One region of the Oceanobacillus sp. FSL K6-0127 genome, then DNA from elsewhere that is predicted to be linked to it. Evidence: riboswitches for the same ligand, from Rfam matches in the RefSeq annotation. Region 1 holds a riboswitch; each other region holds the start of a gene.

Region 1 (5,945 bases):
TTGTTGGGAACTTAATCATGACTGTAGCTGTCATTGTTACACTTTGTTTGAATGTAAATAAAGTTATTGCGGTAATTAGTAGTATAACGCCTTATTTATTGGTATTAATATTTATTATTACAGGATATTCTTTATTTACGAGTGATGCAAGCTTTAGTCAGTTAAATGCATTGGCAGAAGCGCAGCCTGCTTCAGCCCCTAACTTTATTATAGGAGCATTGCTCTATGTTTCGTATAATCTTGCAGCAGGATTTGCTATGCTGGCCGTCATTGGCGGCACGATGAAGGATAGAAAAACTGCTGGCTGGGGTGGAATTCTTGGTGGAATCGGACTTGGGTTATTACTATTTCTAATTAATTTGAGTTTATTTATGAATATCGGGTCTATTCAAGAAGCAGATATGCCTACATTAGTACTGGCGACAGAGGTATCGCCAATTGTTGGTATCTTAATGGCAATTGCTTTATTAGGGATGATTTTCAACACAGCAGTAGGTATGCTTTATGCTTTTACTGCACGACTTGTGCCGCAGAATACGAGAACGTTTAAAGGAGCCGTTGTTATCATAGGTTTACTAGCTTTTGGTGTAAGCTTTATTGGCTTTACGACACTTGTAGGGACCGTTTATCCAATTACCGGATATTTAGGCTTTGTTTTAATTATTGCGGTTATTATATCTTGGGTTAGATTAAGAAAAGCACAATCATAAATGAGAAAAACGAACAGCAATTGCATGCTGTTCGTTTTTTTAGAAAACTTGGTATTCACCAAGTTTGGGCGATGCCAAGTCTACATGATTATTTCCAAATCTCTTTCGATAACTCAACAATATATTTCAATTTTGTCCATTGCTCATCCTCTGTTAGCTTATTCCCGTGATGCGTGGAAGCAAATCCACACTGTGGGCTTAAAGCAATTTGCTCTAATGGCACAAATCGTGATGCAGCTTCAATTCGCTTTTTGATCACTTCTTTATCTTCTAGCTCACCAAATTTTGATGTAATCGCGCCAATAACAACTTGTGCTCCACCTTTTGGAACATGTTTCAACGGTTCGAAGGTTCCAGAACGCTCATCGTCATATTCAAGGAAAAAGCCGTCCACTTTCTCTTTCGCAAAAAGAATCGGAGCAACTTCAGCATAACTGCCTTGGAATGCCCAGCTAGAACGATAGTTTCCGCGACATAGATGTGTTGTTACAATTAAATCCTCTGGTTTGTCTTCGAGTACACCATTTACAATACGAACTGCTAAATCGATTAATTGCTCTCTTGAATAGCCGCCAGTATCGATTAATTTAAAGTCAGAAGATGAAAGTCCAGCAATGTACACATCGTCTAGTTGTAAGTAACGCACACCAGCATCATAGAATGCTTTTACAGCATCTCGGTATGCTTGTGTAATATCGTTGGCATATTCCTCAATATCTGGATAAATTTCTGGGTTTCGTATCCCAACTTCAAATAGCTGGTTTGGACTTGGAATCGTTTGTTTCGGAACCGCACGGTCACCAACAATTTCCTTAAATTCAATAAAGTCCTTAATAAACGGATGATCGGCATTAAAGGAAATTTTCCCGGTGTTACGCACATGATATCGGTCTGTTTCTACGCCATCGAATTGATAGCCTTTTTCGGTGTTGTAGCCTTCAATCCCATTTAAATGCTCAAGAAAATCAAGATGCCACCAGCTGCGACGGAATTCACCGTCGGTTACTGCTTCTAATCCGACTTCAATCTGTTTATCAACAATACGTTTGATTTCCTTTGTTTCGACTTCACGTAATTCTGCTGCAGTGATTTTGCCTGTTTTAAAATCTTCTCTTGCCTGATGTAGGTTCTCTGGACGTAATAAACTTCCTACGTGATCTGCTTTGAATGGCGCTTTTACTAGCGTTTGTGTCATGATCTATTCCTTCTTTCTTTTATTTTAATAGTAGGTAGGAAAATTATCCCCAAATCTCTTTTGAAATGTCTACGATAAATTTCAGTTTATTCCATTGTTCTTCCTCTGTTAGCTTGTTACCATGATGGGTTGACGCGAATCCACACTGCGGACTTAAAGCTATTTGCTCCAACGGTACATAGTTAGCAGCTTCCTGAATGCGTGCTTTCAATGCCTCTTTATCTTCAAGCTCACCAAATTTAGATGTTACAGCGCCAATGACTACTTGTGCACCGCCCTCTGGGATATACTTCAAGGGCTCAAAGGTTCCAGAACGGTCATCATCATATTCTAAGAAAAAGCCATCTACTTTTTCTTTTGCGAATAATGTTGGTGCAATTTTTGCGTAGCTTCCTTCAAACGCCCAGGTAGATTGATAGTTTCCGCGACATAGATGTGTTGTTACAACTAAATCCTCTGGTTTATCTTCTAGCACTCCATTAGCAACACGAAGCGCTAAATCGATTAAATATTCTCTTGTTAATTTACTATCATTAAATGGAATCGTATCAGAGCTCAATCCTGCAATATAGACATCATCTAATTGCAGGTAACGACAGCCAGCATCGTAAAATGCTTTTATCGCATCACGGTAAGCGACGATAATATCATGTGCATATTCCTCAATGTCTGGATAGACATCTGCATTCCGAATCCCAGCATTGAATAACTGATTTGGACTTGGAATCGTTTGTTTTGCGACAGCCCTGTCACCAACAATTTCTTTAAACTCAATAAAATCTTTGATGAATGGATGGTCTGGGTTAAATGCTATTTTTCCAACATTGCGCACGTCGTATTTTTCCGTTTCCACGTCCACAAATTTAAATCCATGATCTGGTACATAGCCTTCAATACCAATAAAATGCTCTAAGAAATCTGTATGCCAAAATCTTCTGCGAAACTCCCCATCGGTTACAGCCTGAAGGCCAACTTCAATTTGTTTATCAACCACTCGCTTAATTTCCTCTGTCTCAATCGTACGAAGCTCACTTGCCGGAATAGCTCCTTCTTTAAAATCCTTTCTCGCTTTATGAACCCTTTCCGGTCGTAATAAACTTCCTACGTGATCTGCTTTAAATGGTGCTTTAATTAATGTTTTCGTCATGAAAATCCCTCCATATTTTTATTAAGGTAATATTGCAAAAGATCTTACTGGGAATCCAGTTGCTTTTTCTGGTTTGGCAACGATATTAAAGATATAAGCACCTTTTGTTGGTACTTTATCTAAATTGGTTAGAAGCTCGATTTGGTATGTATCTTGCTCCAGCACATAATACTCGCCAATGAGTGAGCCATTCTTTCGGACATCGATGGAGGAATCTGTATCAAATGTTTCATGACCGACAGCATTTACGTTTCTTTCTTCAAATAAAAATCGCAATGCGTCAATTCCCCATCCAGGCAAGTGACTATTACCAGCTTCGTCCTTATTTTCAAAAGCAGTTTTATCTGGCCAACGTTTACTCCAGTCGGTTCGTAACGCTACAAATGTACTTGCTTCAATCTCACCATTTATTGCTTCAAATGCTAGAATATCTTCTTTCGATAAGGTGAAGTCATTATTTTCTAAAGCTTCCTTTGACTTATCGATCACCACAAGCGGTAAAACAAGTTCCTTTAATTCAAGCTCTTCAAGATAACGTTGATCCTGTACAAAATGAATTGGTGCATCAATGTGTGTGCCGTATTGTCCAGGAAAGGTAAATCGTTGTGCGAAAAAGCCATCATCATGTGTGAAAAGTGTTTTGAATTCGGCATCGTCAAATGCTGCGAAATGTGGTGAGTTTGGCCCGAATGCGTGCGTGAGGTCTACCCAATTTTTCTTTTTCAGTAACGCAATTGCCTGTTGTAATTCTGTTCCTGCTTGAACCGTTGCCATTTAATCCCCTCCAGTAGTTTTTTAAAACTTCTTTAAAGAAAAGAAAAAACCTCTTCTTAAAAATAAGAAGAGGTTAGGCACCGTATCGTCTAATATCTCTTCTTATCTTCAAGCAATCATTGCTTCTGGAATTGGCACAGTACTTAAAAAGTCTGTTGCCGAGGTATCATAGGGCCAGTCCCTCCACCTCTCTGGATAAGAAAGTTTTTTGTATGAAATTAATAATTAGAATACTCCATACGATTCTGAATGTCAACCATTAAAATTAAGAATATTACATGTAGCGTGAAAAAAATTGCAAAAGTTAGAGATTCTTGCAATCTAACTGATCAACGCTAAAATTAATAGTATAGAAGGAGCTTTGTACAATGGGGATGATATTTTGTTAGTTAATGTAAGTGAGGGTATAGAAAAGCTAGTCGTTCGTTTTCCAGGAGGAATGCAAGAGGTAAATAGCTATCTTGTCAAAGGAGAGAATGGCTATACCGTTATTGATACAGGGATTTATTCAGAGGAAGCAATTGCGACTTGGGAAGCGCTATTTGATACTGGTGTTGAAGTGAAAAAGGTTGTTTTAACACATACACATCAGGACCATATTGGTCTAGCGAGATGGTTTCAGGAGAAAAAGGGAGTTCCCGTTTACACATCGAAACTCGGGTATAAGGAAATGCTGAAACATCGTGATAAGAAGAGAATTAAAGAAAATCTTGCTGATTTGCTTCATATGCATGGTGGGCCGAATTTGCCTGGCAGAATAGGTAATGATTCCTTTATCTATGAATTTGAACCAGATGGATTCTTTGATGAAACTGATACCATCCTGTTAGGGAATCAGTGTTTTGAGGTTGTTTGGACACCGGGTCATGCTCCGGATCACTATTGCTTTTATCAAAAAGACAGGAAGCTAATGCTAATTGGCGACCATATTTTAAATAAGATTTCTCCTGTAATCGGTTTGTGGACAGGGGAGGAATTCAATCCATTAAACGATTATTTTGCATCCGTTGAGCGGATGCAGCATTATCCGACAGCATTAGCCTTACCAGGGCATGGTGAGAATATCCATCGCTTGAGTGAACGTGTACAAACATTGATTCAAGGACATGAGCGTCGGTTAAATGAGGTTGAAAGCATTGTGAAAGCAGAGACTTTGACAGCAGCCGAAGTGTGTGAAAAAATTTATGGCAGCCTAAAATTTAGTCACTTTGTTAGCCCATTTATGGCGACTTTAACAAGACTAATATACTTAGAGTCTATGGATAAGATACACCGATTTTATGATAATGAGAAAGTTTATTTTCAGCATTAACCAGTCGTAATATTTGAGTGTACGAAATCACTGGTATGTAGAAGAGAGAAAAAGAATAAGGAGGGCGGAAAGTGAATCGTGTTAACAATCCGATACTAAAACAAAATGAAACTGTCGTGCATCGAAACTCAGATCGTTTTTTGACGGCGTTCAATCGAATCGAAAAGGGCTTAAAAGCTTTGCTTATTAAGAAAGAAATGGGGTTTTCAAGAGCTGTTAAAGTCCTGGGTAAATCAAATGCGTTGATAAAACAGTTTCAAGATGACCTGCTTGAATTTGCTGAGTTACGAAATGCTATTGTACATAACAAGACGGATCTCATGTATACTATTGCAGAGCCACATGATTCCGTTGTAGAACGGATAGAAGCAATTGAAATTGAACTTTTAAAGCCTAGAAAAGTAGACCCGCTTTTTATTCGTAAGGTCGTATGCTTTCAAGAAACCGAGCCATTATCGAATGTACTAGAAGTCGTTAATAAGCAAGGGATTACGAAGTTTCCAGTATACAGTGGTAATGTGTTTCAGGGGTTAATTACGCATAAAGGAATTACAAAATGGTTTTCGAAAGGTATCGAAAATCGATTAACCTCTCTATTAGATGCAAGATTAGTAGAGGTCTTGGAATGTGAAAAAAGGGATAACTTTAGATTCATATCAAAGGAGACATCTGTATATGAAGCAAAGGAAATTTTTAAGGAGCAAATTGGAAAAGGCAATCGATTGGAAGCATTATTGATTACAAAGGAAGGAAGCTCCAGTGGAGGACTAGTTGGGATTGTTACCAATTGGGATATTATGGAGATTT
Region 2 (5,945 bases), 820 kb from region 1:
ATACTATAATAGAGATAGATGATGTTCAATAAACTATCAGTATGTCATTGGGAGTTCGGTTGATTTTCCCGTAACAGATGTAATAAACTTATGTTATTCTTTATTTTGAACATGAACTTTAGGAAGGGGGAAATGAAATGAGTGAATCAGACAAACATTCACGTTTAAACAAATTTGAAAAACGCAGAAAAAACACAAAATTAATTTCCATTTTCCTTATCGCTGGTGCACTTCTCATCATCATATTGCTTGGTATGTGGTTATTTGGCGGTGGCGATGATGAAACTGAAGAGCAAACAGGAAATAATGAAAATGAATCCTCAGATTTTCTAATCACGGAAGAGGATGAGGAGGACGCTGAGGGTAATAATCCTGAACAGGAAGAAAGCGAAAATGATTTAGCTTCAGACGAGGAAGCTGAAAATGAAAATGAAGAAAATAATGCTGATGAGGAAATTGAAACAGAGTCCGCTGAACCTTCAGATGATAATGTTGCAGAAGCATATACTGGGGATTGGTCACCTGTTGGAACTGAACAAGAAGGTCCACATACAACAACATTTGATGAAGGCTCACAAGATCGAATCGAAATGCGAAGAGCAATTACACAAGCTACTGGTTTAACCGGAGATGATATGATTGAATGGTGGATTGAAAATGGTGGCGATCAAAAGGTAATTGCTACTGTATCTGACACAGCAGAAACGGAAGTATTTCGAGTATTTCTATCGTGGGTTGATAATGAAGGATGGCAGCCTACGAAGGTTGAAATTCTAATTGAAAATGATAAAAAATAGAAGTAGATTGATGGAGGATATAGTATGACAATCGGAATTATTGGTGCAATGGATGAAGAAGTTGCACTATTATTAGACCAGATGACAGAAAAACAAGAACAAACAGTAGCAAATTGCTTATTTGTTCAAGGGAAATTACAGGATAAATCTGTAGTTCTGTTAAAATCAGGGATTGGGAAAGTGAATGCGGCAATGGCTACTACCATCATGCATGAACGTTTTGCACCAACACATGTTATTAATACAGGATCTGCTGGCGGTTTTGCTAGCAATCTGGAAGTGGGAGATATCGTCATTTCTACTGAGGTTGTCCATCATGATGTTGATGTAACTGCCTTTAATTATAGCTATGGACAGGTGCCTGGACTACCTCCAATGTACAAGGCAGATAAAACGTTAGTTGAAAAAGCAGTAGCTGCAGTAAAAAATATGGATATAAATTGTGAACAGGGAATTATTGCAACTGGTGATTCGTTTATGGAAGATGCCGAGCGTGTTGCATTTGTTCATGAAAAATTTCCGACGATGCTTGCTTCAGAGATGGAAGCAGCAGCTGTTGCACAGGTTTGCCATCAGTATAACAAGCCATTTGTTATTATTCGTGCATTATCTGATATTGCCGGAAAAAAATCGTCCATCTCGTTTGATCAATTTCTTGAAACAGCGGCTAAAAATGCAGCCCAGCTCATTATCGCTGTAGTTAAGAGTTTATAAACGAGAATTAAATAAAAAGCAAAAGCCCAGAGACAATGATAAATTCATGTTTCTGGGCTTTTTTATCATTTGGAAGCCTTCCAAATTAATTATTGCGCTCTTTTCGATAGTACTCATGAAACACTTTCATGAGCGCTCTTTTTTCAATTCGTGAGACATAGCTTCGTGATATGTTTAGCTTTTTCGCGATTTCTCGCTGTGTCATTTCGTTATAGTCATTTAATCCATAGCGATAAACAATTACCTCTCGCTCTCGTTTATCGAGAACAGAAAAATACTTTTGCATTTTGGCGATCTCCATATTCAATTGGATGTATTCAATTACATTATCATTCTCTGCCTCAAGAATATCAATTAGACTGATTTCATTGCCTTCTTTGTCTTGACCAATTGGATCGTGCAAGGAAACGTCTTTTTTCACTTTTTTTAATGCGCGAAGGTGCATCAATATTTCGTTTTCAATACAACGAGCAGCATATGTTGCCAATTTTGTTCCCTTATCTGTTGAGAAGCTTTCGACCCCTTTTATAAGACCAATGGTTCCAATTGAAATTAAATCCTCCATATCCTCACCAGTATTCTCAAACTTTTTTACAATGTGAGCAACAAGTCTTAAATTATGTTCAATAAGTTTGTTTCTGGCTGTTTCACTTCCATTTTGCATTTCCTCGATGTATTTCGCTTCTTCATCAGAGGGTAATGGTTGCGGGAATGCATGGTTTTTTACATAAGAAACAAAAAAGAGGGCTTCCTTAATTAGAAGAGCAAGCACAGATAAAATCCCGGACAAACGCAATCACCTCCTAAGTGAACAGTCTGCTTCAAGATTGGGCTTTTGCCTATATAACATCTTTATGACTTAAAGAGAGGATTCGTGTCTGTCCACGAAAATTTGTTATGGAAACAGGCTTTTTAAGGTTTTAGTTGATTTGATAACGGACTTATTCATCAAATACTTTGTGAAAAGATAAAGGTTGGTTTGTAACTCGTACCTATATTACATACTAGCGATAAGATTAAAAAAACGTTCATCGCATCCAATAAATGGGTGCAGTAGGTGGTCAAGAGGATTGGATTATTGGAGTAGCACAGGAGCTAGCAAAGCAATAGATTTTGACGATATAACTTTGGAATGAGCACGTTACAATAAATAGTTTCATATAGGTCAAATGAACGTCATCTTACGCTAAATATCTAACTTTTGTATTAAATTCAAAAAACAGAGTTGACATGATTCGTTACCAGGTGTATGATGTGAACAATTCCTATTAATTGAATATGATTTTTCTTATCAAGAGTCAGGGGAGGAACTGGTCCTACGATCCTGCGGCAACCGTTACAATGATGTAACAAGGTGCTAATTCCAGCAAGCAAATGCTTGAAAGATGAGATGAGTGATTTAGAACCTCTTCCTCATCAGAAGAGGTTTTTTCATTTGATTAAAAACCAAGTAATATCATGGGAAAGATTATATTGCGATGAATAGGTAAATTTGAAAAGGGAGCGAAGAAAATGGGTGTAACAAAAACAGATAGCTTGTACAGAAAGGATTATTTTGGAAGGCTTCAGGAACTAAAGAAATATGCACCAGATGCGTTCGAGTCATTTTTTGCTTTTAATAATCGAGCATTGGCTGAAGGGGAATTATCCGTAAAGTTAAAGGAATTAATTGCAGTTGCTGTGGCACACATTACTGGATGTCCGTATTGTATTGATTTACATGTGAAAAATGTCAAAAAGCAGAAAGCAAGTAAGGAAGAGGTGGCAGAGGCGATTTTCGTTGCAACAGCATTAAAGGCGGGATCAGCTGCGGCACATGGAGTAAATGCACTAAATGCTTACGATGGAAATAGTGACGAGGAATTGTATAAAGCATCGTATTTCAACCGAATAAAGGAATTTTCTAAGTTGAACGATGAAACCTTTAAGGCATTTTTAAATTTTGATCACCATTCCATAAAAGCAGAAAACTTAAGTGAAAAAGAAAAAGAGTTAATTGCAGTTGCTTGTGCACATACAACAGGTTGTGCGTATTGTATTAATTTGCATACGAAAAATGCAAAAAATACAGGAGCAAACTTAGCAGAGATTTCTGAAGCAATTTTTGTTGCTGTAGCACTGAAAGCTGGATCGGCAATCGCACATAGTGTAAATGCCTTAAACGCTTTTGACGAGTAGTATTGTTTCTGATAATCGTGCGAGCAGTAAAGCCATATCTAAGCAAATTTATAGGAGGAGTGTTCCAGTTGGAAAAACAAATTCATCTGAACGGCTTTGTACAAAATTCACCATCGCCTCATTCCATGGGGTTATGGAAACATGAAAAAGATAAGGGGGCTTTTCATAATCGAATTCATTATTGGACAGAAACAGCGCAAGTGTTAGAGCGAGGAAAATTTGATGCCGTATTTATTGCCGATGTGCTAGGCACGTATTCTGTTTATGGTAGTAATCATGATGCTGCAATTAAGCATGCTGTGCAATTGCCGGCACATGATCCATTAATGCCAATTGCAGCTATGGCAGCGGTCACAAAGCACATCGGATTCGCTCCAACGATTTCAGCAACCTATGCCCAGCCATACGCACTTGCACGCCAGCTTTCAACACTGGACCATTTGACCGAAGGAAGAATTGCTTGGAATGTAGTCACATCGTATTTAGAGAGTGAGGCAATTAATCTGGGCCTGTCAGGTAGATTGCCTAAAAATTTACGCTATGACCGTGCTGATGAATTTCTTGAAGTCGTTTACAAGTTATGGGAACACAGCTGGGAAGACGAAGCGGTTGTTTATGACAAGGAGACGGATACCTTTGCAGATCCTAAAAAAGTACATACGATCGATCACACAGGTGAATTTTATCATGTACCTGGTCCACATTTGACGGAGTCATCACCACAACGGACTCCAGTACTTTTTCAAGCTGGTGCTTCTTCGAGAGGAAGAGATTTTGCAGCCAAACACGCTGAAGCAGTTTTCACAAAGGGACATTCACTGGAAGCAATGAAAAATTACGCTGCAGATATTCGAAAACGTGCAGTAGAGCAGGGAAGAAATGCAACGGATATTCGTATTTTTCCAATGGTTCTTCCCATTATTGGTTCTACAGAGGAAGAAGCATTTGCTAAATACGAGAAATTAAAAAGCCTTGTTAGTTATGAGGGGACAGCTGCATTGCTTTCTGGGCATACAGGTATCGATCTATCTAAATATAATCCGGATCAGTATTTAGATGATATGGAAACAGAAGCAGTACAGGGGAATTTAGACATGTATACAAAGGATCCCCAAAAAAGGTGGACACTTCGTGAGGCACTTCAAAATCATGGTCTAGGCAATGGCACGGCAAAATTTATTGGCACACCAGAACAAATAGCAAATAAATTACAGAAATGGGCTGTTGAGGCTAACGTAGATGGTTTTAATATTGCACAATCGTATTCATTAGAAACTTTTCGGGAATTTGTTGACCATGTTGTACCTGAATTACAAAGGCGAGGAATATATAGAACAGATTACGAAGGTAATACATTAAGAGAAAATCTTTTTGAAACCAAAAGTCCATATTTGCCCAACAATCATCCGGCAAGAAAATTGAAATTACATGTATAAGGTGTGATGGTATTTTTAAATTCTTATACTTACATTCAAAAACCAAGCACATAGTGTTTTTACTACGATTAATTAGCTGATAATTCAGAGAAAGGGGTCAGTGCATGCAAGCTACCACATTATATACATGGATAGGTTTTTCACTCTTTCTTGTGGTTATGCTTTTTCTTGGTTATATTGGCGCCAGAAAAACGAAAAATGTCCGTGATTTTGCAACTGGAGGAACAACGTTAGGACCAGTCATCTTAGGCCTATCTTTTGCTGCAACCTATTTGAGCGCTGCAACCTTTCTAGGATATCCAGGATGGTCTTATGACTGGGGTCTATCTAACTTATGGCTTTTCTTAGCAATGATAGGTGGCGGCCCAATAGGAATGCTAATGGTTGCAAAAAAGGTAAGAAAGTTGAATACCAAACAAAAATCACTATCATTACCAGACTGGCTTGGCGATTTTTATAATAGTGATATTTTGCGAGTGGGAACAGGGTTAATTTTACTTTTTAATATTTTTTACATAGCTGCGCAATTTGTAGCTGGTGCAAGGATATTTGAGTATCTGCTTGGTATGAATTATTCAACAGGTTTGATTCTTATTACGGCTATTGTGGTGTTATATGTGTTTGCAGGTGGCGCACTTGCGGATATCTATACAGATGCTGTACAGGTAATTATGATGGCTATTGCTGGATTAGCAGTATTTATTTCAGGGATTGTTATATTTTGGGATGGGGGAGTCACTGCAACTTTTGCAGGTATTGTTGATAATTTAGCTGCGCAGGATGGTAACCTTGTTAAGGTTTTTAATCCGGAATCACTACA
Region 3 (5,945 bases), 1.0 Mb from region 1:
TCATGACAACGTCTTTATTTTTTATATAATGTATTCACAAATAAAACCCCTAGAATGTTACTTGCTCAACACTCTAGGGATTTCGCTTCTATATTAAATATAAATCTAACATATTATTACGTGGCGGATAGAAAACTCATAACTAAAATTGTTAATACTCCACCAATACGTGTAGTTACCTGTAAGAAGGGATACAATTGCATTCGATCACTTGCTTTTAGAACAGCAACATCTCCTGAACCTCCCATATCAGCTAACGAAAGTCCAGAGATGATGGAAGACTCAATGAAATGAAAACCAATTAGCCATCCAGCCAATCCGGCGATAATTGAAATAATCACTACAATAGTAACAATTAAGAAGATGTGTGATGGATCTGTAATGATTTGTAGGATACGGTCAATATCAATTAAGCTTGCACTTATAGCTACTAATATAGCTGGGATCCAAAGCTTACTTATAAAATTAAACCATACCTCTGCACAAACGGTGATATATTCAGGGAAAATATTCCAAACCTTTAATATTGCAGTTAAAATTATGATCCATACAAAAGTATGTAGTGCGGGGACAAGTTCACTTAGCAACATTCCTGCCATATATAATCCGCCAGCTACCATCATACCTATTCCGATATTGCGAAGTGATTCTAGCATACTTGTATCTTTTGTAGTTTTAAATCCTGCATCTTTTTTTCTAAGAGGATTCCCTTCTCCTGAGAATCCTTTTACAAACATGTTTTTATTTTTCTTCCCTAAAAAGTTAAGTACAGACGCTAATAGTATACAAATAATATTAGAAACGATTACTGCAGGTGCAAGAATATCGAAATAATCTACTGGCAAACCTCCCATATTATCAGCATAAATCTCCGAAAGCGGAATGGCCCCTGTAGTTATTCCGCTTGCCATAATCGGTGCCACTATCATAAGAATCGTTTGTTTAAATCCTATACCAAATAGTTGCCCTAGCAAACCACCCGCTAATGCTGCCAGTAATATCGTCGTTAATAAAGGAATTAACATTTTTAAAGCTACATTAATAAGAACTTCCTTTTTTATTCCTAATATACTTCCGACAATTAATCCTGCAACAATTAGGTTAGAGAATCCAAAACCACTATAGAAATCAGCAGCTAATTCAGCAGTTACTTCAGGCAAAATTCCGATATAAATTAGTAGAGAGGGTAGGAAGATGCAAAGTATAGTACCTCCTCCAAAATCAGAGAATTTTGGAATGGAATCCCCCATCCACATGAACAAACCACCTAAGCCCATCGTAATCATAAAACCAGTAATTAAACTAGAAGGAACGACATCAAGGTATAATCCTACTATTGCAGGTACTAATAGTAAAAGATATATTGGAAGTTTTATTCCGTAAATCTCTTGATTAAAATTATTATTCTTTCTTTTTGTATTCACAACATTTTCACTGCCCATTAATCCCACTCCTTTTTTAGATAAGTATTTCCCTAACAAACAAATTTTGATAGCGCTTTCTATTAATTGGAACGTATACTTGCTTTGATTTCTATTATCCATCATAAATATTAAGAATTATAATGTAAAACTAATATATTTGCTAATAAATATCAGAATATGTGATGTTATGATGTTTAGAATCTCATTGTAAGGAAAAAGAGCTATTCTCATAGTTAATTAGTTTGTAATTAAAAACATTGAATGCTATTATATATTCAATTCAAAGTAAATTCATCGGTATTATTGAATAATTGAATTGAGAGATAGACGTTGCTAGGAGGGGGATATAAACTGTTCTTAAAATAACTGAACAGATCATAATAGATACATAATTGATTGAGGATAATGGAGAGTAAACAATCATAGAAATTAAAAGTAGTAAAAATATCAACACGTGGAGTGTGGTTAAATTGAAAAAAGCATTATTATTTATTTTACTTATAGCTGGTTTATTGGTTATTTCTGCATGTGCTGGTGACGGAGCAGATGAATCAGAGAATGCAGAGGAACAAAAGGATCTGACAGTTGGATTAGCTGCAGAGCCAGTATCGCTGGATCCGCACGCTGCAAATGATGGTAACTCCTTATATGTGATGAATGCCATCTATGATACGTTGGTTGAACAAAACACAGATTTGGAGATTCAACCAGCTTTAGCTGAGAGCCTTGAACAAATTGAAGATACTGTCTGGGAAGCAAAGCTTAGAGAAGATGTTACGTTCCATGATGACAGTGCATTTAACGCGGAAGTAGTAAAAGCGAACCTGGATCGCGTTCTTGATCCTGATATGGGCTCACCGCTAGCCTTTTTATTCGATATGATTGATTCCGTGGAAGTAGTAGACGAATATACGGTACAGATTCATACAAAATATCCTTTTTCAGCATTGCCATCTCATTTGGCACATCCGGGCGGGCATATGATCAGTCTTGAGGCGATTGAAAAGGATAATGAAGCAATAGCTAATGGTGGAGAACCGTTTGCAACAGTTAATGAGAACCCAATCGGTACAGGATATTTCAAATATGATGACCGAACAAGTGGAGAACAAATAAAAGTTGTAAAAAATGAAGACTATTGGGGAGATAAGGCCGGTGTAAATTCGGTAACCTTTAAATTTGTCCCAGAGGATTTAACACGAATTGCAGAGCTGCAAACGGGTGATTCGGATATCATTTATCCAGTAAATACAAGCAATATTGACGAAGTGGATACGAATGAAGGTACACACGTTAAACAATCGGATAGCGCAAGTATGTCTTATCTTGGCTTCAATGTAGAAAAAGAACCATTTACAGATCCTAGGGTAAGACAGGCGATTGCAAAAGCAATTAATAAAGAAGAAATTATCGAAGGGGTACTAAATGGTGTGGCTTTACCAGCAAAAGGACCGCTCGCGCCTACCGTGTTTGGGTATGATGAGGATGTAGAGCCTATCGATTATAACATTGAGGAAGCAAAGGAACTATTAAAGGAAGCGGGCTATGAGGATGGTTTCAATGCGACAATCATGGCCTACGATACAAATACATCGGATATCGCGCAGGTTATCCAAGCAGAACTAAAAGAAATTGGTATCACTATTGACATTGAGATGACCGAAGTAGGAACTTATTTAGAAGTGACTGGTAATGGCGGTGTTGATATGTTTATCGGAAGCTGGGGGACTGTAACATTGGATGCGGATTACGGACTGTACCCGATGTTTCATTCAGCAAATGCCGGAAATCCAGGAAACAGGTCTTTTTATGCGAATGATGAGGTAGATGAGTTGCTGGAGGAGGCAAGACAAGAGGGAGCGGAAGAAGAAAGACTGCAACTATATAGTGAAGCACAACAAATAATTGTAGATGAAGCTCCAATCGTTCCACTTTACCATTCTGTATTGCTAGCTGGTTTAAGGGATGAAGTGAGTGGATTTTATCAGTATCCAAGTAGTTTCCCATTTTTGCGTGATGTAACGATTGATTGACAGATAAATTGAATTTTAAAATAACATTGACTTTTTCATCGTGAAGGTGTAATTTTAATACAATTGAATATTGAACTTCTTATCAAGAGAGGTGGAGGGATATGGCCCTTTGATACCTCGGCAGCGGGCTCAATTTATTGAGTACTGTGCCAATTCCATCAGACACTGGTCTGAAAGATAAGAAGAGGTGCCCTGAATTTATCTACCCTCTTCTTATGGAAGGGGGTTTTTGCTTTGTCTTTGTAATTGAATATTTGTTTGGAATAAGGTGATGTAAATATTAAGGGAGTGACTAGTTGTGACAGAATATGGTGTATGGACAATTATACTGGCATTAGGATATACATTTGCGCTCATATCGGCAGGGCAAATTGCCAAAAGACGTGTGACAAAGAAAGATAGTTATTTTGTTGGAAATCGGAATTTCAATAAATGGATTGTTGCGTTTTGTATAACTGGATTATTCTCGGGATCCACATTTATCTCTATTTTGGAGTTATCTTATTTAACCGGTATCTCCGCAATCTGGTATGGGGTGGCGGAAATGGTTCAAATATTTATTATTGCTTTGTTGATTATCCGTTCTTTCCGGAAAAAGATGCTTGTAACGGTTTCTGGTTTGATAGGAGATACGTATGGTAGAACGGCAAAAGGCTTATCAGGAGCAATTACTGCATTTGCCTTTCCCATGTGGTCCGTTGCCACGGCAATCGCATTTGCTTCTGCATTTCATGTGTTTACAGGTATTTCATTGAGTTTATCCGTTGCGTTTACTGCTATTTTACTTTTTATCTATTTACAAGCTGGTGGCATGTGGTCCATTGCCTTCACACAAACGATGAATATGTTTGCATTCGGATTAATGATCGTAATTGGAGTTGTTGCCTTTTTCATCAATCCCGGAATATCAGGTTTAGCTGCATTGAACATGGAGCGTCCAGAAATGTTTAACTTTGGAAGTGTCGGACTGCAAGTAATTGTCGTCTGGTTTGGGACGTTCCTCGTTAACGTCATTCTGGCTCAGGCTGCTTTCCAAATGGCATTATCCTCCCGCTCGCCAGAAGAGGGTCAAAAAGGACTTGTCATGGCTGGATTCATGGCGATTCCATTCATAGTCGGTGGCGTTATCTTCGGAATATCAGCTGCCACCGTTGTGCCGAATGCATCCACTGGACTTATCGCGATTCCCCAGTACTTGATGGAAGTCTTGCCTGCCCCATTAGTAGGTTTGTTTTTCCTTGGTGTATGGGGTTGTGCACTCGGATGGGGTGGACCTTGTCAGTTCTCAGGTGCCACAAGTCTCGGACGTGATGTGGGAAGTGCGATTAATCCAAATGCCACAGGGGACCAGCTTATTAAATATACGAAAATCTCGCTGCTGCTTTTAACCGGCCTGATGATTGCGTTTGGCTTATTGCGAACAGAGCAATCGGCATGGTGGAATGTATTTGCTTGGACGATACGAAATAGTGCCACGTTTGCACCGGTAGTAGCCGCATTATTCTGGCCGGTGGTAACGAAGCGAGCTGTAGTTGCTTCCTTGTTCACTGGATTTACTAGTGGACTGTTATGGTATTACCTGGGCGGCTGGCATCCACAGGAATTTTATCTAAACATACATCCGGTTTGGATTGGAAGCTCGGTTAATATCCTGACAATTACGTTGGTGACGTTGGCTAATAGAAGAACGAGTTTAAGATTGCGAAAAACAGATCGCTTTGGTTACTTGGGATTAATTGGAGGAGTAATTTTTACACTGGTTAATATTTTATACTTTGAACAGGCGTATAATAGTGGATTGTTTGGGTTGTTTATGTTTGTAGCTATATTGAGTTACTTTATAGCAGCAATTCGGTTTGTGAGGTTAGATGAGCGGGGAGCGGTAGTTGCAGAAGAACAGGAATACATTGCGTCCAACAGTTAAGAACATAACACCATTAAATTTCTAAAAGTTTATCTCCCGATTAATAGGGGTATAGATGATTTATCGCAATGAAAAGTAATGAGTAAAAGTGTTAATAGGGAATGGAGGTAGAATGAGTATGGATTTAATTATCACTGCTTTCGTTGTCTTGATTGGTGTCTTTGTATTAACCATTAGGGCGTTTACAGCAGTTTATAAAAATAGATTGAAGGATTCTAATTAGGAGAGAGATTTCTATTAAATAATGCATAAGGGCATCCTTCTTTAGGAGGAGGTCCTTTTTTGGGTAACCAAGTAGTACTGTGGTCTATTTATGACTAATCTACCGACATAATAAAAAGTTTAATAAAATTGCTAAAACATTCCTAAACCATGCCGATATAAATAATGAAGCGAGACACAAGGATGTGACTTGCTAAAAATTAAAAACATGGAGGTAGATTGATCATGATTATCAATCACAATATTTCTGCTCTTAACGCACATCGTCAATTAGGAGCAAACCAAGGTGCAACACAAAATTCATTGGAGAAACTTTCTTCAGGTCTTCGTATCAACAAAGCT
Region 4 (5,945 bases), 1.8 Mb from region 1:
AATTTGCAGATGGTCACAGAATATAGCGATGATATCGAAGAAGGTGGCTTTATTCAGTTTTCCATCAGGGATAGCAACATTGATGAATCAGAATACAAGCGTAAAGATAGTGCTGCTGTCTATTATTCAAAAGGAAAAGAAGTTTTCGAGAAGAATATCAACATACCTGATTTTGCTGGGGTAGCCAAAGAAGAAGTAGAAAAATGGGCAGAAACCAATGAAATTGAAATGACATATGAAGAATCGGATTCCGACACGATTGAAGCCGGGAATATTATTAGTCAGAGTGAAGCACCAGATGAAAAAATTGCTAAAAGGGATAAAATGAAAGTTGTTGTCTCATTGGGAGAAGCTACTGAAGTTCCGAACTTTGGGGAGCTGACTCCAGAAGAAGCTGTGGCAAATTATCCTGATCTACTCGTGACAGTAAAACATAAATTTAGCACAGATGTTTCATACGGAACACTTATTTCACAGTCCGTTGAGGCAGGAACAAAGCTGACAGATAAAGATAATAAGAATATTACCGTTACTTATTCAGAAGGAAGTCCTTATTTACGTGATTTTCGAGGTCAGTTAGAAGGCGATCTGCCAAGATTGTTTTATGAAGAATATCACTCGAAAGGTGCCGATATTAACTATATTGTGAAATATGTTGATTCCCCTGAAGTGAAAGGTACCGTCGTGGACATGGGTGTATTTAATGAATTTGTTCGGATGACTTATACGGTTGAAATCCGTATAAGCAATAATGCTTCGGCAGCACCGAATCCGTCCGATTACTTTGAGGATGCACCGGAAGATTATGTAGTCGGTGGCGGACCGGAACAATCTGTGGAAAGTGATGAGAGCGATGAGGTTTATGAGAAATAAAAGCAATATTATTTTAGACTGAGAAGCCTTTAAAGTTATAATGGGAGTACTATCATTTATAGGGATAGTGCTCCTGTTTTTAATTTCCATACAAGAGAATTGAATCTAAATGTATATTTTCATAAAAAACGGCAGAAATTATTTAATGACTTTAAATTAGTGGGTGAATTGATGAAAAAATTGATTTTTGCAGTGGTTCTTCTCCAAGTAATTGTCCTAGCAGTGTCATATAATACAGTGAATGCAGAAGTAATAGAGCATGAGAGTAATGATAAGGAATCATCACATCATAATTGGGTAGAATATAGTACGGATACAACTGTATTGGAAGTAGGTTCTCATGAGGGTTCGTATATGAAAAACCTCCTTAGATATTCATATGTATGTGATATTTCTCATAAAATAAAAACAGTTGTTTATTACTGTGATGAACATGATCATACGAAATCTGAAACATTTTTGGAAGAAGTAATACATAGTGAGGAGCACAGACATTGAATGGTAAACTCACCAGTAAAAAAGCATGCCTATAATGAAATGGCATGCTTTCCTTTTTAGTTATTACTACTTTACAAGCAAGTGTTTTTTCCTTCCAGGATGCGTGTCAAGGAGCTTATCGCCTTTTCCAAATAAGTTATCTCTTAAAGTACTTCCTTCATATTCGGTTTGAACAAGTCCTCTTTCTTGTAAAACAGGTATAACGAGCTCAACGAAATCTTTAAAAGACCCTGGAGTAATGGCATATGCGATGTTAAATCCGTCTATACCAGCTTCGTTGACCCATCGCTCCATCTCATCTGCAATCTGTTCGGGAGCGCCAATTGCCGTTGCTCCCATTCCACCAATACCAATTGTTTGGATAACATCCTCTACTGTTGATGGTCGATCAGGATGGATTTTTGTGAAATTTTCAAGTGCGGACCGAATCGAATCATTTTCGATATAACTGATTTCTTGATCCTTTGCGTACTGGGATAAATCGACTCCAGTCCACCCACCGAATAGTGCTAGTGCACCTTCTGCACTTATATATTGTTGATAGTCTTTATATTTTTCTTTAGCCTCTGCTTCTGTTTTGCCAACAATCGGTACAAACATCATAAGAATTTTTATTTCTTCTTTGGATCTTCCTGCCCGTTCGATATCTTCTTGCAGTTTATCCACGGTTGCTTTTGCTGTTGCAATCGTTGGTGCGCCAATGAAAACAAGCTCCGCATTATTAGCAGCAAAAGCACGCCCCTTTTTGGATGCGCCCGCCTGATAAAGAACAGGGGTCCGTTGGGGAGAAGGCTCACATAGATGAGCACCAGGGACCCGGTAATATTTTCCTTGATGGTTAATATCATGAACTTTACTTGGATCTGTAAAAACGCGATTTTCTTTGTCAAGCTTTACCGCATCATCTTCCCAGCTTTCTTCCCAAAGCTTATAGCAAACTTCCAAATATTCCTCCGCAATATTATAGCGTTCATCATGATTAATCTGATCTTCTAATCCCATATTAACAGCTGCGCTTTTTAAATAAGAGGTAACGATGTTCCAGCCAATACGTCCATTTGTTAAATGATCTAACGTACTGATTTTACGAGCAAATGTGTATGGATGCTCATGTGTCACAGAAGCAGTAATTCCAAAACCCAGATGCTTTGTCACTGCTGCCATGTATGGAACAATTAGAAATGGATCATTAACTGGTGATTGCACACCATTTCTTACTGCTGCATCACGGGATTCACCATATACATCATAGGTCCCTAATACATCTGCAATAAAGACTGCATCGAATCTTCCATTTTCTAATGTTTTTGCAAGCTCAGTCCAATAGGCACTATCTTTGTATCGATGCGACTGATCATCTGGATGTGTCCATAGTCCAGGTGATTGATGTCCCGGAGTATTCATATCGAAAGCATTTAAAAAAATACGCTTTTTTGTCATATTATTTCTCCCTTTTTATTATTGAATAGCATCTTTAGTACGTAACAACTTCTCTAGCAACTGGATTATTTATAAGCTGAACAAAGTAAAAGAGTTGTTTTTTTGTTCGTTGTAAAATATCTTCATCAATAATTGGAAGGGGATTTTGCTTATCAATCTGTCTATCCAATAGGTAAAGACCTTTTAAATTATGTGCTTTTAATGTAGCAAGAACTGGCTTTAACGTATATTCGACAGCAAGTAAATGGGAGGGACTTCCACCTGTCATAAGCGGTAGTACTGGCTTATGTTTCAAAATATCCTGTGGCAATATATCAATCAAAGCTTTTAGCACACCGGAATATGCTCCTTTATATACTGGTGATCCGACGATTAGTCCTTTGGCATGTTGGATTTTGACTGCAATTTCTTTAACAGCAGTACTATTGAAATTTCCTTGAAATAAATCTTCATATGGTACATCTTTTACAGAAATATGCGTTACTGAGAATTGCTCACCTTCTAATAAAGTACCTAAATATTTAAGCACCTGCTCAGATCTTGAAAACTCAGAAGGACTTCCGGATAGAATTACAATCTCGCTCATGTAAACATTCTCCTTTAGCTTTTTATTTGTACTCTACGAAACACTGGTTAATATTAGACTTTTGAGAAACTGCACTAATCTGTAATGATGGATTGGTACGTATACTCGCTACGGAAACACACTACGCTTTATTCGGGTGACCCGTGAACCTTTTTGAACTGTCGTTTTTGAAGTCTCACTATGGCTCCGTCCCCCGGCAGAAGTCACTGTTTGTTTCCACCGCTAGTGCTAGATCATTGTGTATATTTAGCGGAATTGCTCATACCAAAGCAGTTAGTTCACAGTTTAAATTTAGTTGACAGGTACTAAATATTTAATACGAGTAAAAAACCCCCTTTTCTTCTAAAAAGAGAAAAGAGGGTACACTACATCATTTATCAGCTCTTATCTCTCAAGAAAAAATCTTGCTGGAAGTAGCACCTTTCTAAAATAATTAGTGGTTGCTGAAGCGTCATAGGGCCAGTTCCCTCAGCTTCTCTTGATAAGAATTTTCAATTGTTGGATATATTCTAATATATCAAATCATATAAGTCAACTAAGAATTATAAGAATTAATTGATTGACATTTCTTAAGTTTTATATTATTATTCAACCAACAACTTCATTATTTGATTTATCTTATCACGAGAGGTGGAGGGACATGGCCCAAAGAATCCTCGGCAACAGGTTCATTTAAGAATACTGTGCTAATTCCATCAAGCAGACTGCTTGGAAGATAAGAAGAGCATACATACATAATATGTAAAACCTCTATTCTTATCCTAGAATAGAGGTTTTTTGTTGAACAGAAGTTAGGAGGAGATGGAACAATGAAATATGGGTTTTGGTTACCGATTTTTGGTGGATGGCTAAGGAATGTAGAGGATGAAAATATGCCACCAACATTTGATTACGCAAAGAAAGTCATTCAACACGCTGAAACGTGGGGTTATGATACAACGTTAATAGCTGAATTATATTTGAATGATATTAAAGGGATTGAAGCCGATTCTATTGAAGCATGGACAACTGCCGCAGCACTGGCAGCTGTTACCGAGAAAATGGAAATTATGACCGCTGTCCGACCGGTATTCCATAACCCGGCGGTAACTGCTAAAATGGCCGCAAATATTGACCAAATTAGCAATGGTCGATTCACTTTAAATGTTGTCTCTGGTTGGTGGGAGGAAGAGGCCAAACAGTATGGTGGAGAATTTACAGAGCATAATGATCGCTATGATCGTACAAGTGAATTTTTAGAAGTTTTAAAAGGATTATGGACGGAAGAGACATTTTCTTATGATGGAAAGTTTTATAACATTAAAAATACAAATTTATCACCAAAGCCAGTTCAACGGCCAAATCCAATTTTATATGCTGGTGGTGAGAGTGAAAAAGGAAAGCAAGTTATTACAGCTTATTGTGACGCATATGTGATGCATGGCGGAACGGTGGAAGAAGTTAGGAATAAAATTGAAGATATGAAGAGACGTAGAAAGAAGGCTGAAAAAGAAGCATTGCAATCATTTAGTATGGCTGCCTATGTTATTTGCAGAGATACGGAGGAAGAGGCACAGGAAGAATTACACCGTATTACGACAGTTAAAGATGCAGCAGGCTATGCAGGTATGAAAGATTTTACAACGAAATCAGAGCTTGAGCAACAGCTTAAATTGCAAGATTACTCAGTATCAAACCGGGGATTGCGTCCGAATCTTGTTGGCACACCGGAACAAATTGCAAAGCGAATTTTAGCTTATGAAGCAGCCGGAGTAGATCAACTATTATTACAATGCTCTCCACAGCTTGAAGAATTGGAACGCTTTGCAAAGCAAGTAATGCCTAAGGTTGAAGAATTACGTAATACATTAACGAATATCTAAGTTAGGGGAGAATTATAAATGAGTAAAATATACGTTATCCATGAAAATAATGAGTGGACAGAGCATTTAATTAATCGATTAAAAGAGCTTAATTTACCTTATGAAGATTGGTTGCTTGATAATGGTACGGTTGATCTTAGTGCAGCACCTCCAGAAGGGGTTTTTTACAATCGGATGAGTGCTTCGTCACATACCCGTGGAAATCGGTTTGCACCAGAATTAACGAATGCTGTACTCGCGTGGTTAGAGCATCATGGAAGAACTGTAATAAACGGCAGTCGTGCACTGCAGCTTGAAGTAAGCAAGGTTCTGCAATATCTTGAGCTTGAAAAGTATGGTGTTAAGACACCAAAGACAATTGCAGCTGTAGGGAAAGAAAATATTTTACAAGCAGCAGAAGCTTTTAAAGGGAAGAAGTTTATAACGAAGCATAATCGTGCAGGTAAAGGCTTGGGCGTTCAATTATTTACTTCCATAAACGCACTGCAAAAATATGTGGAAGGGGAGTCGTTTGAAGAGCCGGTTGATGGCGTTACGTTACTTCAAGAGTATATTGAATCTCCGGAGTCCTATATTACGCGATGTGAGTTTGTTAATGGAAAGTTCCTTTATGCTATGCGTGTGGATACATCAGAGGGATTTGAATTATGTCCGGCAGATGCTTGCACAATCGATGATCTTTTTTG

The links. A riboswitch is a leader RNA that binds a small molecule or an ion and turns the genes downstream of it on or off. The one in region 1 is predicted to bind S-adenosylmethionine.
Region 2: another riboswitch for S-adenosylmethionine. It lies ahead of MHH64_RS13035 (carboxymuconolactone decarboxylase family protein); the one in region 1 lies ahead of MHH64_RS09220 (cyclase family protein).
Region 3: another riboswitch for S-adenosylmethionine. It lies ahead of MHH64_RS03790 (sodium:solute symporter family protein); the one in region 1 lies ahead of MHH64_RS09220 (cyclase family protein).
Region 4: another riboswitch for S-adenosylmethionine. It lies ahead of ssuE (NADPH-dependent FMN reductase); the one in region 1 lies ahead of MHH64_RS09220 (cyclase family protein).

What each region holds. Positions count from the first base shown of each region.
Region 1 covers NZ_CP150287.1:1,816,926-1,822,870, forward strand. Annotated here, with positions in the region: gene MHH64_RS09205 (hypothetical protein) at 1-710, shown strand, start outside; gene MHH64_RS09210 (5-methyltetrahydropteroyltriglutamate--homocysteine S-methyltransferase) at 799-1,905, opposite strand; gene MHH64_RS09215 (5-methyltetrahydropteroyltriglutamate--homocysteine S-methyltransferase) at 1,949-3,052, opposite strand; gene MHH64_RS09220 (cyclase family protein) at 3,074-3,826, opposite strand; SAM riboswitch class I at 3,926-4,028, opposite strand; gene MHH64_RS09225 (MBL fold metallo-hydrolase) at 4,209-5,138, shown strand; gene MHH64_RS09230 (CBS domain-containing protein) at 5,210-5,945, shown strand, end outside.
Region 2 covers NZ_CP150287.1:2,638,580-2,644,524, forward strand. Annotated here, with positions in the region: gene MHH64_RS13020 (YrrS family protein) at 138-797, shown strand; gene mtnN (5'-methylthioadenosine/S-adenosylhomocysteine nucleosidase) at 822-1,511, shown strand; gene sigK (RNA polymerase sporulation sigma factor SigK) at 1,597-2,301, opposite strand; SAM riboswitch class I at 2,797-2,903, shown strand; gene MHH64_RS13035 (carboxymuconolactone decarboxylase family protein) at 3,024-3,689, shown strand; gene MHH64_RS13040 (LLM class flavin-dependent oxidoreductase) at 3,758-5,125, shown strand; gene MHH64_RS13045 (sodium:pantothenate symporter) at 5,230-5,945, shown strand, end outside.
Region 3 covers NZ_CP150287.1:774,505-780,449, forward strand. Annotated here, with positions in the region: gene MHH64_RS03775 (LysR family transcriptional regulator) at 1-6, shown strand, start outside; gene MHH64_RS03780 (2-hydroxycarboxylate transporter family protein) at 117-1,442, opposite strand; gene MHH64_RS03785 (glutathione ABC transporter substrate-binding protein) at 1,895-3,457, shown strand; SAM riboswitch class I at 3,534-3,641, shown strand; gene MHH64_RS03790 (sodium:solute symporter family protein) at 3,756-5,381, shown strand; gene MHH64_RS03795 (flagellin) at 5,829-5,945, shown strand, end outside.
Region 4 covers NZ_CP150287.1:3,633,169-3,639,113, reverse strand. Annotated here, with positions in the region: gene MHH64_RS17950 (Stk1 family PASTA domain-containing Ser/Thr kinase) at 1-873, shown strand, start outside; gene MHH64_RS17945 (hypothetical protein) at 1,045-1,371, shown strand; gene MHH64_RS17940 (LLM class flavin-dependent oxidoreductase) at 1,438-2,811, opposite strand; gene ssuE (NADPH-dependent FMN reductase) at 2,846-3,397, opposite strand; SAM riboswitch class I at 3,779-3,885, opposite strand; SAM riboswitch class I at 4,013-4,119, shown strand; gene MHH64_RS17930 (LLM class flavin-dependent oxidoreductase) at 4,207-5,259, shown strand; gene MHH64_RS17925 (alpha-L-glutamate ligase) at 5,278-5,945, shown strand, end outside.